Thioclava sp. GXIMD2076: one gene and its partner. The protein of the gene in region 1 binds, or shares a complex with, the protein of each later gene. Links are inferred from orthologs where the notes say so. Each region holds a gene or a part of one and is shown on either strand. Other genes may lie near its edges.

The links.
Region 2: the proteins of xseA (region 1) and WDB91_RS02950 are in contact, whole or in part, in a cryo-EM structure (PDB 8TXR), measured with the Escherichia coli proteins. The link is inferred for Thioclava sp. GXIMD2076 from one-to-one orthologs.

Annotation. Positions count from the first base shown.
Region 1 is NZ_CP149932.1:1,648,409-1,651,579, forward strand. What follows is about bases 301-3,156. They hold xseA (exodeoxyribonuclease VII large subunit), read left to right. Parts: upstream 301-876; coding sequence 877-2,436; downstream 2,437-3,156. Other genes in these bases: purD (phosphoribosylamine--glycine ligase), read right to left, coding at 301-763; WDB91_RS08230 (hypothetical protein), read right to left, coding at 2,533-2,952; WDB91_RS08235 (alkane 1-monooxygenase), read right to left, coding at 3,033-3,156. Outside these bases: more of purD, read right to left, coding at 1-300; more of WDB91_RS08235, read right to left, coding at 3,157-3,171. UniProt on the Escherichia coli protein: Bidirectionally degrades single-stranded DNA into large acid-insoluble oligonucleotides, which are then degraded further into small acid-soluble oligonucleotides.
Region 2 is NZ_CP149932.1:589,459-592,722, forward strand. What follows is about bases 88-3,036. They hold WDB91_RS02950 (exodeoxyribonuclease VII small subunit), read left to right. Parts: upstream 88-1,412; coding sequence 1,413-1,661; downstream 1,662-3,036. Other genes in these bases: WDB91_RS02940 (esterase-like activity of phytase family protein), read left to right, coding at 88-305; WDB91_RS02945 (queuosine precursor transporter), read left to right, coding at 414-1,049; WDB91_RS02955 (polyprenyl synthetase family protein), read left to right, coding at 1,662-2,528; dxs (1-deoxy-D-xylulose-5-phosphate synthase), read left to right, coding at 2,548-3,036. In the rest of the region: more of WDB91_RS02940, read left to right, coding at 1-87; more of dxs, read left to right, coding at 3,037-3,264. UniProt on the Escherichia coli protein: Bidirectionally degrades single-stranded DNA into large acid-insoluble oligonucleotides, which are then degraded further into small acid-soluble oligonucleotides.

The DNA of each region.
Region 1 (3,171 bases):
CGGCCACGGTCGGTTTGACGATCTGTTCGATGGCCAGATCCTCGATGGCCTTCGAGAGGACGGGGGCGGGGGAATAGGCGCCCATGCCGCCGGTATTGGGGCCGGTATCGCCATCGCCCACGCGCTTGTGGTCCTGTGCGCCGCCGACCACGGCGATATTCTCGCCATCCGACAGGATGAAGAGCGAGGCTTCCTCGCCTTCCATGAATTCCTCGATCACGACCTCTGCACCGGCCTCGCCAAAGGCGCCGCCGAAGATCTCGGTGATGCCGTCGAGCGCCTCGTCGAGCGTCATCGCCACGATCACGCCTTTGCCTGCGGCCAGACCATCGGCCTTGATGACGATGGGGGCGCCCTGTTCGGTGACATAGGCGCGAGCGGCATCGGCATTGTCAAAGCGCGCATAAGCGGCGGTGGGGGCATTACAGGCATCGCAGACGGCCTTCGTGAAGGCTTTGGAGGCCTCGAGTTTGGCGGCCTCGGCCGAGGGGCCGAAGGTCAGATAGCCCGCCGCGCGCAGCGCGTCGGCCACACCGGCGGCCAGAGGGGCCTCGGGGCCGATGACGACGAAATCGATCGCCTGTTCCTGACACAGCTCCAGCACGGCCTGCGAGCTGCACGGATCGATCGCGGCGCATTCGGCAATCGCGGCAATGCCCGCATTGCCCGGTGCGACGATCAGACGGTCGCATTTGGGGTTTTGCTTGATGGCCCATGCCAGCGCATGTTCGCGCCCGCCGCTTCCCAGAACCAGAATGTTCATATGTCGTCCCTTTGCCGCAATCTCGTGATCGCGCTCCGTTTACGGGGTCGGGGGGCGTCGGGCAAGTGTCATTGACGCCTTGAAGCGGCAGGGAGGATGGGCGAAACAGGGGTATGGATCTTTTTGAAGATGAATCGGGTCCGGGCGGCGGACCCAATGGCGGCAATGCCCATGATTACACCGTGTCCGAGATTTCGGGGGCGGTCAAACGTGTGATCGAGGGCGAGTTCGGTCGCGTGCGGGTGCGCGGCGAGGTCGGGCGCGTGTCGCGTCCGCGCTCGGGGCATATGTATTTCGACCTGAAGGATGACCGTTCGGTGATTGCCGCCGTCAGCTGGAAGGGGCAGGTGGACCGGATGCCGGTCGTCCCCGAGGAGGGGATGGAGGTGATTGCCACCGGTAAGCTGACCACCTTCCCGGGCCAGTCGAAATACCAGTTGATTGTCGATACCGTCGAGCCTGCTGGCGCGGGCGCGCTGATGGCGATGCTCGAAGCGCGCAAGAAGGCGCTGGCGGCCGAGGGTCTGTTTGACGCGCGGCACAAACAGCCGCTGCCATGGCTACCCAAGGTGATCGGCGTTGTGACCTCGCCCTCGGGCGCGGTGATCCGCGATATCCTGCACCGGCTGCGCGACCGTTTCCCGCGCCATGTGCTGATCTGGCCGGTGGCCGTACAGGGGCAGAATTGTGCGTCCGAGGTGGCGCGGGCGATCCGCGGCTTCAATGCGATGGCGCCCGATGGCCCGATCCCGCGGCCCGATCTGCTGATCGTGGCGCGCGGTGGTGGCTCGATCGAGGATCTATGGGGGTTCAACGAGGAGATCGTGGTGCGCGCGGCCTATGAGAGCCGTATCCCGCTGATCTCGGCAGTGGGCCACGAGACCGATACCACGCTGATCGATCATACCTCCGACAAGCGGGCACCGACACCGACCGCCGCTGCCGAAATGGCGGTGCCGGTACGCGGCGAGCTGGCCGTGTGGCTACAGGATGCCGGTGCGCGGATGGGCCGAGCGGTGCGGGCGCGGGTGGAGATCCAGCGCCAGCGCCATAGCGACCTGTCCCGTTCACTCGGGCGGCCAGAGGCAGTGCTTGACCCTGTGCGCCAGCGGTATGACTGGTGGGCGGACAGGCTCGATCCGGCGCTGCGCGGGGTGACCTTGCGCAAACGCTCCGAGTTCGGCCGGATCGAGGCGCGGCTCTCGCCCGGCCTTCTGACGCGCGGGCTGGCCGAGCAGGGGCGCCGTCTGGAGGGGCTGTCGGCAAGACTGCTGGCGGCGCGGGCGCGCAATCTGGATCTGGCGCGGATGCGCAATGCGCAATCGCGCGAGCGGCTCGACAGCCTGAGCCTGCGGATGACACAGGCCCAGCTGCGCCGGACCCAGCAGCTGGGCGAGCGGCTTGAGCGGCTCGACCGGATGCGCCAGACGCTGGGCTATACCGAGACGCTCAAGCGCGGCTATGCCGTTGTGCGGGCGGGCGAGCGCGTTGTGACAACGGCGGCCGCGGCGGCGGATCAGGCAATGTTGCAGATCGAGTTTGCCGACGGGGTTCTGCCGGTGGCTGTGGAGGGTGTTGATGCACCCACGCCCATCGAGAAGCCCGCAGAGAGGAAGGCCCCGAAGAAAAGCGTGAAGAAAGACGATCCGCCCGAGCAGGGCAGCCTGTTCTAGGGCGACCCCTCTCGGGGGGGGCGCGTCCCGTCGGGGCATCGAACCCCTCCGGTCCGCGCGATGCGTTCCGCATCGGGGCGCCCGTGCCGGAGGGGCTCACACGCCGATATCGGGGCCCGGGCAATTGAGTGGCGTCTCACTTTCCTGTAGCGAGATCAGCGGCTCCGACGCGCCGCCATCGCCCATGAACTGGGCTTTCAGCCCGTCCTTCGTGTCGAAGAAATGCCAGCATTGCTTGCCATTCTCGTCCTGGTAATCGAAGCAGATCTCGTCGCCTTCCTGCGCCCATGTGCCCGTCTTGCATTCGCTTTGTGTGAACGCCCAGAGCACTTTACGGCCTGGCAGATATTGTTCGATCCCGTAAGGCAGACCACCTGCGGAATAGGTGATCGTCTTGCCGGTGGTGCGCGCTTCGAACCCTGCGGCATCAAGTGGTGTCTCGGCATCCTGCGCGAGGGTCATATGGCCGGTGAGGGCCACCATCAGGGCGAGGGTGAGCGTGGCATGGGGGCGCATTGGTCTGGCTCCGGCTTGGGCAATCAGGGCTATCTTTGCAAAGCAATGGCGCAAGGGAAACCCACAGAGCCGTGAGGAAGCTATCCCTGTGCCCGCCGCCGACTGTCCAGCGCATCGAGGCGCGGGTCCATGATCTTGCGCCAGAGCGGTGGGAAGAGGGCGATTACCGCCATGCTGGGCAGCGAGCGGGGCAGGATCGGGCGCTGGGCGGTGAGCGTT
Region 2 (3,264 bases), 1.1 Mb from region 1 along the record:
GCGAGGGTGAATGGCAAGCCGTCGGTGCCGATTTCGGGCCGGATGGCCGGCTTTATCTGCTCGAGCGCGATTTCTGGGGGCTGTTGGGCTTCCTGACCCGTGTGCAGGTATTTGACGTGAAAAACGGCAAACTCAGCGGTGGCGAGGTGCTTCTCCAGACGACCGCCGGCCACCACGACAATCTCGAAGGGCTTTCGGTCTGGCGCGACGCAGCGGGATTTATCCGGTTGACGATGATCTCGGATGACAATTTCCGCAAGATCCTGCAACGGACCGAGATCGTCGAATACCGGCTGCCGAAATAGCGTTTTCGCCTTTTTTACTTGACCGGAGGGGCGGCGCGGCGTTATCCGCGCCTGTCGTCCGATGCATCGGACCATGTCTCCGCTACCATGTAAAAACGGCCAGAACCTATGAAACACTTCCTGCCCGGCGTCATCGCCATGGCCATCATCGTGGTGGCCTCCAATATTCTCGTGCAATTCCTCTTGGGTGACTGGCTCACCTGGGGCGCGATCACCTATCCCTTCGCCTTCCTCGTCACCGACCTGATGAACCGGTTCTATGGCCCCGCCATGGCGCGCCGCGTCGTGCTGGCCGGTTTCGTGACAGGCGTTATATGCTCGCTGGTCGGCAGCCAGATCGAAGGCCAGTTCGGCCCGCTCGTCTCGGTGCGCGTGGCCATTGGCTCGGGCACCGCCTTCCTTGTGGCGCAGATGATGGATGTCGCCATCTTCGACCGCCTCCGCGAGGGCCGCTGGTGGCGTGCGCCGCTGGTCTCCTCGCTGGTCGGATCCGTGCTCGATACCACGATCTTCTTCTCGATCGCCTTTGCGACCCAGCTCAGCTTCATCTGGCCTGCCGATGACGTGTCCTGGGCCAATGACGCCGTGCCCGTTCTGGGCTTTGGACCGCTGGCACCGCTCTGGGTTTCGCTTGCAATTGCAGATAGTTCGCTAAAGTTTGCCTTATCTTTAATCGCACTGCTGCCGTTTCGGGCAGCCGTCACGAAACTATCACCTCAATCCGCAAGAATTAACTTGTCATAAACCAAATCTATGCCACCTTTGAGGTATCGGTAACGCAATGAAAGGAGGTGATCCAGTGTCTAGAGTGATATTGGAGAGAGGTATCGGGACATTCAGGGGGGCCGAGGCCTGAGGGCAATCCCTAAGGCAATTTGAACCCTGGGTGGGCTCCGATTTGGATCGTCTTCAGACCCCTAACCGGACCATCTCCTTAGAACTCGAGGGTCGTCTTTCTTAAGACGGCCCTTCAAGTTGCTTCCCCGCCATGGCTTGCCACAGGCGGGGTTTTGCGTTTTACGGCCCCGTCCTCATGTCTTTCTCGTGAACAGGGCTGGACCAAAGCCGCATTTGGTGGCATCCCAAGCCTCAACGAAGGAGTGGGCGATGACGGATCAGATGCGCGACGTTTCGACGATGAGCTTCGAGGAAGCGATGAAGGAATTCGAGCAGGTCGTGAACCAGCTCGACCGGGGCGATGTGCCTCTGGACCAGTCGATTGCGCTTTACGAACGCGGGGCGGCGCTGAAAGAGCGTTGTGCGACCCTCCTGAAAGCCGCCGAGGAGCGCGTCGAGAAGATCACGCTGGCCGCCGACGGCACCCCCACCGGCACGGTGCCGACCGAAGGGCTGTAAATGTTCAAGACCCGTTTGAGTGAAGCCCAGGCGTCGGTGCAGACCGCGCTTGATGCGCGTGTGGCGCAATATCCCGCGGGCCAGTTGCGTGACGCCATGCATTACGCGTTACAGGGCGGCAAGCGGCTGCGCGCCTTCCTGGTGCTGGAAGGCGCCGCGATTTTCGACATTCCGGCCGAGCAGGCAATGCCTGCGGCCTGTGCCGTCGAGGCGCTGCATGCCTATAGCCTCGTGCATGACGACATGCCCTGCATGGATAATGACGACCTGCGCCGCGGCATGCCCACAGTCCATGTGCAATGGGACGAGGCGACCGCTGCCCTGGCCGGAGATGCGCTGCAGACGATGGCCTTCGAGTTGCTGACCGATGCGGCCCTTGGCGAGGCCCCTGCCCGTCTGGCGCTGGTGGCCGATCTGGCCCGCGCCTCGGGTGCGGAAGGTATGGTCTATGGTCAGGCGCTCGACATCGCCGCGGAAACCGCCGCCACCCCACTGACGCTTGAACAGATCACCAAGCTGCAGGAAGGCAAAACCGGCGCGCTGATCGGCTTTGCCGCGCGTGCGGGGGCCGTGATTGCGGGCCAAGATCCTGCGCCACTTGCCGCCTATGCAGAGGCTTTGGGCCTTGCTTTCCAGATTGCCGATGACATCTTGGATGTGGAAGGCAACGAGGATCTGACCGGCAAGCGTCTGCATAAGGATGCCGAGGCCGGAAAGGCCACATTCGTCTCGCTTCTGGGGCTCGAAGGCGCGAAAGCCCGCGCCGGCGAGTTGTGCGAGCAGGCGATTGCGGCCCTCGAGCCCTATGGCGAACGTGCCGACATATTGCGAGACCTCGCGCGCTTCACCATTGCGCGCAAACACTGACGAAAGCGGATAGCCAAAGATGAGCGACCTCCCGCAGACCCAAACTTCGAGCACGCCGCTTCTGGACCGTGTACGCCTGCCCGCCGATATGAAGGGCCTGAGCGACCGCGAACTGATCCAGCTGGCGGGCGAGTTGCGCCGTGAAACCATTGCCGCCGTGTCCGAAACCGGCGGCCATCTGGGCGCGGGTCTAGGCGTGGTGGAGCTGACCGTGGCGTTACATGCCGTGTTTGACGCCCCGCGCGACAAGATCGTCTGGGACGTGGGCCACCAGTGCTATCCGCACAAGATCCTGACCGGACGCCGCGACCGTATCCGCACCCTGCGGATGGAGGATGGGCTGTCGGGCTTTACCAAACGCTCGGAAAGCGCCTATGACCCGTTCGGGGCGGGCCACAGCTCGACCTCGATCTCGGCGGCGGTGGGGTTCTCGGCGGCACGCGAGCTGGGGGCCGAAACCGGCGACGCGATCGCAGTGATCGGTGATGGTGCCCTGACCGGCGGTATGGCCTTCGAGGCGCTCAACCACGGCGGCCACCTGAAGAACCGCGTGTTTGTGGTGCTCAATGATAACGAGATGTCGATCGCGCCGCCCGTGGGTGCGCTCTCGACCTATCTGACGCGGCTCTATTCCGAGAGCCCGTTCCAGGATCTCAAGGAGGTCGCCAAGGGCGCGGCCCGAACCTTCCTGCCCGAACCGTTCAAGGAAGGGGCGAAACGCGCCAAGGAAATGCTC